2 linked regions of the Paraburkholderia fungorum genome follow. The protein of the gene in region 2 interacts with the protein of the main gene of each other region in a pairwise test. Links are inferred from orthologs where the notes say so. Each region holds a gene or a part of one and is shown on either strand. Other genes may lie near its edges.

Evidence for each region. The genes of interacting proteins can lie anywhere in the genome.
Region 1: the proteins of pheT (region 2) and secD interact in binary tests that used the Escherichia coli proteins (3 or more experiments, as listed by UniProt). The link is inferred for Paraburkholderia fungorum from one-to-one orthologs.

Annotation. Positions count from the first base shown.
Region 1 is NZ_FNKP01000001.1:826,308-831,193, reverse strand. The notes cover bases 785-3,684. They hold secD (protein translocase subunit SecD), read left to right. Parts: upstream 785-1,140; coding sequence 1,141-3,228; downstream 3,229-3,684. Other genes in these bases: secF (protein translocase subunit SecF), read left to right, coding at 3,247-3,684; yajC (preprotein translocase subunit YajC), read left to right, coding at 785-1,025. Also shown: tRNA guanosine(34) transglycosylase Tgt, read left to right, coding at 1-497; more of yajC, read left to right, coding at 696-784; more of secF, read left to right, coding at 3,685-4,197; BLS41_RS03750 (MFS transporter), read right to left, coding at 4,303-4,886. UniProt on the Escherichia coli protein: Part of the Sec protein translocase complex. Interacts with the SecYEG preprotein conducting channel. SecDF uses the proton motive force (PMF) to complete protein translocation after the ATP-dependent function of SecA.
Region 2 is NZ_FNKP01000001.1:2,687,031-2,692,109, forward strand. What follows is about bases 1,987-5,079. They hold pheT (phenylalanine--tRNA ligase subunit beta), read right to left. Parts: upstream 4,705-5,079; coding sequence 2,269-4,704; downstream 1,987-2,268. Other genes in these bases: BLS41_RS11785 (integration host factor subunit alpha), read right to left, coding at 1,987-2,199; pheS (phenylalanine--tRNA ligase subunit alpha), read right to left, coding at 4,859-5,079. Also shown: BLS41_RS11770 (aspartate:alanine exchanger family transporter), read left to right, coding at 1-1,085; BLS41_RS11780 (MerR family transcriptional regulator), read right to left, coding at 1,314-1,742; more of BLS41_RS11785, read right to left, coding at 1,789-1,986.

The sequences.
Region 1 (4,886 bases), 1.9 Mb from region 2 along the record:
GTCTCGCGATCGGCGGTCTGTCGGTCGGCGAGCCGAAGGAAGACATGATGCGCGTGCTGAACCACATCGGCCCGAAGCTGCCCGCCGACAAGCCGCACTACCTGATGGGCGTGGGCACGCCGGAAGACCTGGTGGCGGGCGTAGCCGCCGGCGTCGACATGTTCGACTGCGTGATGCCGACCCGCAACGCGCGCAACGGCTGGCTGTTCACCCGTTTCGGCGACATCAAGATCCGTAACGCCGTGCACAAGAATTCGCTGCGCCCGCTTGACGAACAATGCGGCTGCTACACCTGCCGCAATTTCACGCGCGGTTATCTGCACCACCTGCATCGGGTAGGGGAAATCCTGGGTGCCCAGCTGAACACGATCCACAACCTGCACTACTACCTCGAACTGATGCAGGAAATGCGCGATTCGATCGACGCAAAAATGTTCGAGCCGTTCCGCAAACGCTTCCACGAAAACCGCGCGCGAGGCGTCGAACAGGCGCCCTGACGCGGCTCGACGGCGGATTCCACAGAAGAATCCGCTGTCGCTGCCGAAGAAAACCTTACAATTTACTTTCGTCGTCGGGCGAAAAAGGCTTTAAACGGTTGATCGCAAAGCCGATTCGCCGTCCCGACGCCTAACTGGCCGGTGGTAGAATAATCGGCTGATTTTTTTGATCGTTTGACTGATAACGGAGAGACCAACGTGTCGTTCATTTCCAATGCCTTTGCCCAAGGCACAGCAACAGGTGGCATTGAATCGAACCTGATGAGCTTCCTGCCGCTGATCCTGATGTTCGGCGTGCTGTACTTCATCATGATTCGCCCGCAAATGAAGCGCCAGAAAGAGCACCGCAACATGCTCGCAGCCATGGCCAAGGGCGACGAAGTGGTGACGAACGGCGGCATCGTGGGCAAGGTCACCAAGGTGGGTGAGGCTTACGTCGGCGTCGAAATCTCGGAAGGCACGGAAATCACCGTGCAAAAAGCGTCGGTCACGACGATTCTCCCGAAGGGCACGATCAAGTCGCTGTAAGGCCGGCTCTCTCGCGTCCGGCGCGGCCTCGCGGCGATTCACGCAAATCTGCTGAATCGCCCGCGCTCATCGCCGGACGCATCGCTTCCAAGCCAACCTTCCCGTTGGACCACTCATGAATCGTTACCCCCTCTGGAAATACGCCGTGATGCTGGTGGCTCTGGTCATCGGTCTCGTGTACACGCTGCCCAACCTGTTCGGCGAAGCGCCGGCGGTGCAGGTGTCGAGCGGCAAGGCAACGGTCAGGCTCGACTCGACCACGCTGGCTTCGGTCGAAGCCGCGCTCGCCGCCAATCAGATCAAGCCGGACGGCGTCACGTTCGACAACTCGTCGACCAACGCGAACATCCGCGTGCGTCTGCCGGACACCGACACGCAATTGCGCGTGAAGGACCTGCTGCAAAAATCGCTGAACGCCGACCCGACCGATCCGCAATATGTCGTCGCACTGAACCTGCAAAGCGCGTCGCCGAACTGGCTGACCGCGCTGCACGCTCTGCCGATGTACCTCGGTCTCGACCTGCGCGGCGGTGTCCACTTCCTGCTGCAAGTCGACATGGCAGGCGCGCTGAACAAGAAGCTCGATTCGGACGCATCGGACGTGCGCACGCTGCTGCGTGACAACAATGTCCGCGACGGCGGCGTGAATCGCGTGAACCAGTCGGTGGTGGTCAACGTGGCGGATCAGGCCACGGCGGACGCAGCGCTCAAGCTGCTCGGCCGCGGCATCAGCGAACTCCAGTGGGCGACGCAGCCGGGTCAGGACGGTGGTCTGCAACTGGTCGGCACGTTCACGCCGGCCGTGCAGCGCGCCGTGCAGGACGCCGCGCTCAAGCAGAACATCACCACGCTGCATAACCGCGTGAACGAACTCGGCGTCGCCGAGCCGGTGATCCAGCAGCAAGGCGCCGACCGCATCGTGGTCGAACTGCCGGGCGTGCAGGACACGGCGAAGGCGAAGGACATCATCGGCCGCACGGCCACGCTCGAAGCGCGCCTCGCCGATCCGAACAATCTGCATCCGAACCCGAACGACCCGGTTCCGCCGGGCGACGAACTGTTCACGCAAGGCAATCAGGCGCCCGTCATGCTGCGCAAGCAGGTGATCTTCACCGGCGACCGGATTATCGACGCGTCGGCAGGCTTCGACGAACATCAGCGTCCGTCGGTCAACATTCGCCTCGACTCGGCCGGTGGCCGTGCGGTGGCGAGCGTGTCGCGCGACAACATCGGCAAGCCGATGGCGATGGTGCTGTTCGAAAAGGGCAAGGGCGAAGTGCTGACGGTGGCGACCATCCAGTCGGAACTGGGCGACCGCTTCCAGATTACCGGCCAGCCTAACCCGCAAGCCGCCGCCGACCTCGCGCTGCTGCTGCGCGCCGGTTCGCTCGCGGCACCGATGGAAATCATCGAAGAACGCACGATCGGCCCGAGCCTCGGGGCGGACAACATCAACAAGGGCTTCCATTCGGTCGTGTGGGGCTTCGTAGCGATCGCCGTCTTCATGATCGCGTACTACATGCTGTTCGGCGTGATCTCGGTGATCGGTCTGTCGGTGAACCTCTTGCTGCTGGTCGCGGTGCTGTCGATGCTGCAGGCCACGCTCACACTGCCGGGTATCGCCGCTATCGCGCTCGCGCTCGGTATGGCGATCGACGCGAACGTGCTGATCAACGAACGGGTGCGTGAAGAACTGCGCCACGGCGCGCCGCCGCAACTGGCTATCCAGAACGGCTACGCGCATGCATGGGCAACGATTCTCGACTCGAACGTGACGACGCTGATCGCCGGCCTCGCGCTGCTCGCGTTCGGCTCCGGCCCGGTGCGCGGCTTCGCGATGGTTCACTGTATCGGCATTCTGACGTCGATGTTCTCGGCGGTGTTCTTCTCGCGTGGCCTCGTCAACCTCTGGTACGGCGGCAAGAAAAAGCTGAAGTCGCTGGCGATCGGTCAGGTATGGCGTCCGGAAACGGCACCCGCAGGCTCGAACGCTTACCTCGGTAACGACGATGCCGCCACCGACACCGCACAGGCAGTCGCCGCGGTGACCAAGGGCAAGTCGAAGGCGCAGCAAGCCATCGAGCAGGCGCGCGGCGGCAAGCCGACCGTGCGTCGCCGCAATGCGCCGGGCACGTCGGACCAGACGTCGGGTTCGACGCAAGGTTCGTCGAGCACGCCGCAGAAACCGGGTTCATCCCGCTGAGTCCCGGAGAACAAGACCATGGAATTTTTCCGTTTTCGCAAAGACATTCCGTTCATGCAGCGTGCGTTGATTTTCAACGTGATTTCGCTGCTGACGTTCCTTGCTGCTGTGTTTTTCCTCGCGCATCGCGGGCTGCATCTGTCGGTGGAATTCACCGGCGGTACGGTTGTCGAGGTGCAATATCCGGGCACCGCGCCGCTCGATCCGGTGCGCAACACGCTGGCCAAACTCGGTTACGCCGACGCTCAGGTGCAGAACTTCGGCACCTCGCGCGACGTGCTGATCCGTCTGCCGCTCAAGCAGGGCTTCACGTCCGCGCAACAGAGCGACCAGGTGATGGGCGCGCTGAAGGCCGACACGCCTGAGGTGCAGTTGCAGCGCGTCGAGTTCGTCGGCCCGCAGGTCGGCAAGGAACTCGCCACCGACGGCCTGATGGCGCTCGCCTGCGTGGTGATCGGTATCGTGATTTACCTGTCGTTCCGCTTCGAATGGAAGTACGCAGTAGCCGGCGTGATCGCCAACCTGCACGACGTGGTGATCATTCTCGGTTTCTTCGCATTCTTCCAGTGGGAGTTCTCGTTGTCGGTGCTGGCTGCGGTGCTTGCCGTGCTCGGCTACTCGGTGAACGAATCGGTCGTTATTTTCGACCGGATTCGTGAGACCTTCCGTCGCGAACGCAAGATGACCGTGGCCGAAGTCATCAACCACGCGATCACCAGCACGATGTCGCGAACCATCATCACGCACGGTTGTACGCAAATGATGGTGCTGTCGATGTTCCTGTTCGGCGGTCCGACGCTGCACTACTTCGCTCTGGCGCTGACGGTCGGTATTCTGTTCGGTATCTATTCGTCGGTGTTCGTCGCTGCGGCGCTGGCCATGTGGCTCGGCGTGAAGCGCGAAGATCTGCTGAAGGACAAGAAAGACCGGGCTGATCCGAACGACCCGAATGCGGGCGCGCAAGTCTGATTTTTAGATAGACGGTGCAAAGCAGAAGGCCGGTTCGAAAGAACCGGCCTTCTGCTTTTACAGCCGCGTTTTACAGCCGCGCTTTCAAGACTCTCAAGATAACAGTCAACGGAAACCCAGCTTGCGCCGCGCGGCGATCAACGCCACCAGACTCACCAGCGCCGCAAAAATCATGTAGTAACTCGGCGCGGCCTTCGATCCCGTCACACTGATCAGCCACGCGATGATAAACGGCCCGAAGCCGCCGAAAATCGTCACCGCGATGTTATAGGCGAGCGACATGCCGGTCGTGCGCGTCTGCACCGGGAACATCTCCGACAGCAGGCCCGGCAACGCGGCGAAGTAACCGGTCATCAGAAAGCCGAATACGATCTGCAACGCGATCAGCGTGCCAAAGGTCGGATGCGCGACCAGATACACGAAGGCCGGATTGATCAGCACGAGCAGCAGCACTGCCGAGCCGAGCATGATCGTCGTCCGCCCGCGCCGGTCCGACAGATGCCCGACCACTGGCGAGAACACCATCTGGATCACACCGGTCAGCGCAATCGCCGAGAACGCCACCGACGGCGCCAGCCCCAGTTGCTTCACGCCATAAGTCGGCATGAACAGCACGAGATAGGTCGATACGGTCCCCAGCACCACCACGCCGATCGCAATCAGGAGCCGCAGCTTCTGGCTCGCAAAGG
Region 2 (5,079 bases):
TGCTCTATATCGCGTTCCTGATACGTCCGCAAAAGATCGCCGCTGCGGCGAATGCCGGACTCGAAATCCTCGAAATCGCGCTGCGCAACCCGGCGTTCTGCGGCAAGACGCTCGCCGAAGCACTCACGGGTCTGCCTGCCAACGTGCAGATCGTCGCCGTGCGTAGCGCTCACCATAACGCGCCGGCGTCGCCCGAACTCGTGCTGGCGGAGAACGATGTCGTGCTCGCCGTCAGCCCGGATGGCGCGGCGCTCGCGGAGACTCGCAGGAGCCTCGGCGAAGCCGCGCCCGGACGCGTGCTGCGCGATCGTGGTGATCTGGACTATTTGCGCGTGTTCGCGTCACGCGCGACGGTGGTAGGTCGACAGCTTGGCGAGCTTGAATTACCGGATGGCTCGATCGTCGCGCACGTGCGGCGCGGCGATGCGGACATCATGCCGAATCCCGAGTTGGTCCTCGAATACGGCGACCGGGTGGGCCTGCTGACCGGACGCGCGACCTTCCCCGAGGTGCGCGCTTTTTTCGGCGATTCGATTAAAGGCACCGCGGAATTCAGCTACGTTTCGGTCGGGCTCGGGATGGCGTTGGGTTTTCTGGTCGGCGCAATCCAGATTCCTTTGCCGGGTATCGGCAAGCTTGCGCTGGGTTTGTGCGGCGTGTTGATCGTCGCGCTGATACTGGGGAAATACCGCCGAACCGGCAGCATCCACTGGACCATGCCGTTGCCTGCAAACCTGGTGATGCGCAATCTCGGACTCACGATTTTTCTGGCGCAAGTGGGTATGTCGTCAGGACCGAAATTCGCGGCGACGGTTTCGCAAACGGGACTGCTGATGCTCGGCCTCGGCGCGATCGTGCTGATTGCGCTGGTGCTGCCGATTCTTATTCTCGGCTTGCTGGTGTACCGGCTTCCCTTCGACGAAGTAGCGGGCATTGTCACGGGTGCTTGCGGCAATCCGGCGATTCTGGCGTTCGCGAACAAGCTCACGCCGACCGAGAAGCCCGACATCGGCTACGCGATGATTTTCCCGGCCATGACGATCGTGAAGATCTTGTTTGTGGACATTCTTCCGGCGTTTTGGTGACGGGCCGTGCTGCGAACGCACAGTGCCTAAAAACGCGGCGCCAAAACGAAAAAGCCGCAATGCTTTTTGAGCATTGCGGCTTTAATCTTGTGGTCGGGGCGAGAGGATTTGAACCTCCGACCACACGCCCCCCAGGCGTGTGCGCTACCAGGCTGCGCTACGCCCCGAACAGAGAAAAATTATAACAGACACTTTATTCGATTAGAACCATCTCACGCGAACAAAGCGTTAATGGCCCAACAAATCGATGACCTGCAGCAATTCCTTACGCAACTGCTCGACATCAACCGCGGCGGTCGTAGCAGCGGAGGCTTGCGCAGCGACTGCGCCCTCGCCTTCCTCAACCATCGCATCCGGCGATCCACCCGGGCCGCCATGCGCCCCACCACCATGCGAATCCAACCGGTTGCGCGCACCGTTGATCGTGAAACCCTGCTCATAGAGCAACTCACGAATCCGTCGGATCAGCAGCACCTCGTGATGCTGGTAATACCGGCGATTGCCGCGTCGCTTGACCGGCCTCAACTGCGTGAACTCCTGCTCCCAGTAACGCAACACATGCGGTTTGACGCCGCATAGTTCGCTGACCTCACCAATCGTGAAGTAGCGCTTCGCCGGAATCGGAGGCAAGACGACTTTTTCGATCGTCGCTGTCATCGTCAGTTAGCCGTCGTGGTGGGTTGCGCAGGAACGCGCCGGTCGATCAGCGCGTGAAGCTTGCCTCAGCGCCGTTCTCAACCAGCGCTTTCAGCTTTTGACTTGCATGAAACGTCACAACACGGCGCGCGGCGATTGGAATCGCCTCGCCGGTCTTCGGATTTCTGCCGGGACGCTGGGGTTTGTCACGCAACTGAAAGTTGCCGAACCCCGACAGCTTCACGCTGTCGCCACTCTCCAGCGCATCGCGGATCACCTCGAAAAACGCTTCGACCATGTCTTTCGCTTCCCGCTTGTTGAGTCCGACATTGTCGAACAGCAACTCGGCAAGTTCAGCTTTGGTCAGCGTCGGCGTTTCTGTGGAAACGACGGCGGGTGATGTCGGAATATCGCGAATCATGGCGCTACGTTGCGCCGTAAGAAGGGCTTCGAAATCACTCGAGTTCATTTCATTCATATCTATCAAATGGCGCGCCAAGCAAAAAACAATGGATGCGGAAACAGCCGTGCAATTGTTAAATGCGGGTTATCCGCGCAACCGTGCGCCATATACTCGAGCCAGACGTTCCACCAGAGTTTGAATGGCCAGATCGACCGTTTCATCCTGAAGGGTTCCGCCAGTATCTTGCAAGGTCACACGGAACGCAAGGCTTTTCTCGTGAGCAGCCAGGCCACCGGAAGTGTTTGATTTTGGACGGAATTCGTCGAAAAGCACAACCTTCTGGACGCTCTTGCAAGCGGCTTCGGACTGGGCCTTCTGAAGCTCGTCGAGCAGTGCCTGAACCTCGATTTTCTGGTCCACGACAACCGCAATATCGCGACGCACCGGCGGGAATTTAGAAACTTCCGACGGAATCGGCAATACGCGCTGCATTAATGCTTCAGCTTCGATTTCAAACAGAATCGGCGCATGCGGTAAATCATATTTTTGCATCCAGCGCGGATGCAATTCGCCAATCCAACCCACTGCGCGGCCATTAACTTCAACGCGCGCACTGCGTCCCGGATGCAATGCCGGATGCTCCGCTTTCACGAAACGAGCCACCGCCGGCGACAGCAGCGATTCGAGGTCGCCCTTCATATCGAAGTAATCGACGGTGCGCGTTTGCGCGCCCCATTGCTCGTCGAGCGCGGGACCGTACGCGAGCGCGCCGATCATCTTCGGCTGCGCGAAACCTTCGACCGTCAATTCGCCTGCCTTGATCGACGGATCGTGCAGGAACACGCGTCCGGCTTCGAACACACGCACGCGATCTGCCGCGCGACGATTCAGGTTCGTACGCAGCACGTTGATCAGGCTGCCGAACAACGTCGTGCGCATCACCGACAATTGGCTCGCAATCGGATTCAGCAGACGGACCGGCTTGTCGTTACCGGCAAAGTCCTGTTCCCACTCAGCGTCGACGAAACTGAAGTTGACCGTTTCCGCGTAATCGCGTGCGGCGAGCGCGTGACGGATCACGTGGACCGAGCGCTGCGTTTCGTTGGTCGCCAGCATCTCGCTCGTGGCGACCGGCGGACGCGCCGGGATCTTCTCGAAGCCGTATATGCGCGCGACTTCTTCAATCAGGTCTTCTTCGATTTCGATATCGAAACGATACGACGGCGGCATCACCGAGAACGTGTCGCCTTCGTGCTCGAACGTGAGGCCGAGGCGCGTGAAGATTTGCGCGATTTCGTCAGCGTCGATCTTGATGCCGATGATGCGGTTCGCGCGCGAAACACGCATTTTCACGGGCTCGCGCTGCGGCACGTTGACGGTCTGGTCGTCGACCGGACCCGCATTGCCGCCGCAGATATCGAGGATCAATTGCGTGATGCGTTCGATGTGCTCGACGGTGGTTGCATAGTCGACGCCGCGTTCGAAGCGATGACCCGCGTCGGTCGAGAAGTTGTACTTGCGCGAGCGGCCACGGATGCTATCCGGCCACCAGAACGCAGCTTCGAGGTAGATGTTGGTGGTGTCGAGCGTGACAGCCGTGCTGTCGCCGCCCATGATGCCCGCGAGGCTTTCGATGTGCTGCTCGTCGGCGATCACGCCGACGGTTTCATCGAGTTCGACCGTGTTGCCGTTCAGCAGCTTGAGCGTTTCGCCCTTGCGACCCCAGCGCACATCCATGCCGCCGTGGATCTTGTCGAGATCGAACACGTGCGACGGACGGCCCAGTTCGAGCATCACGTAATTGGAGATGTCGACCAGCGCCGAAATGCTGCGCTGACCCGAGCGTTCGAGACGTTGCACCATCCACGCCGGCGACTTCGCGCGCGCGTTGACACCGCGAATCACGCGACCCGAGAAGCGGCCGCACAGATCCGGTGCCGAGATTTTGACGGGCAGCGTTTCGTTCAGCGTCACTTGAGCCGGCTTGATGTCCAGCGGACGCAGCGATGCGCCAGTAATCGCCGACGTTTCGCGCGCGACACCGAACACCGACAGACAATCCGCCTTGTTCGGCGTGAGCTTGATTTCAAAAACGGTGTCGTCGAGATTCAGCGTCTCGCGGATATCCTGGCCGATCGGCGTATCTTCCGGCAGGATCATCAGCCCGCTATGATCTTCCGATAGCTTCAGTTCGCGTGCCGAGCACAACATGCCCTGGCTTTCCACGCCACGCAGTTTCGAGAGCTTGATCGCGAACGGTGCGCCGCCCTCTTCGGCCGGCGGCAATTGCGCGCCCACCAGCGCGACCGGCACCTTGATGCCCGGCGCCACGTTCGGCGCGCCGCACACGATGTTCAGCGTTGCGCCCGTGCCGGCGTTGACCTGGCACACGTTGAGTTTGTCCGCGTCCGGGTGCTTGACGACTTCCAGCACCTGGCCGACGACGATCTTCGTGGTCGGCGGCGCAGCCGGTCGCAGGTCTTCGACTTCGAGACCGGCCATCGTCAACGCGTGCGACAGTTCGTCGGTCGTCAGTTGCGGATCGACAAAGGTTCTCAGCCAGGATTCCGGGAATTGCATGGTTCTGTGTACGTTCTGATCAGGTTAGGTCCACGTCCGGCGGCGGCTTCATGCATCTCGGTATTCGTGAGACTGCAAGCCACTGCCGGGGACGCTGGCGGCACGCATCGAATCCGTGCCGCGCTCTATGCTTGTCGCGTTCGACCGCGCAGGTTCACGCGAATTGACGCAGGAAACGCAGGTCGTTTTCGAAGAACAGACGCAGGTCCTGCACGCCGTAACGCAACATCGTGAGGCGCTCGAGGCCACTGCCGAAAGCAAAGCCAATGTAGCGCTCCGGGTCGAGGCCCATGTTACGGATCACCGTGGGGTGAACCTGGCCCGAGCCTGAAATTTCAAGCCACTTGCCAGCGTTCTTGCCCGTTTCGAACAGCA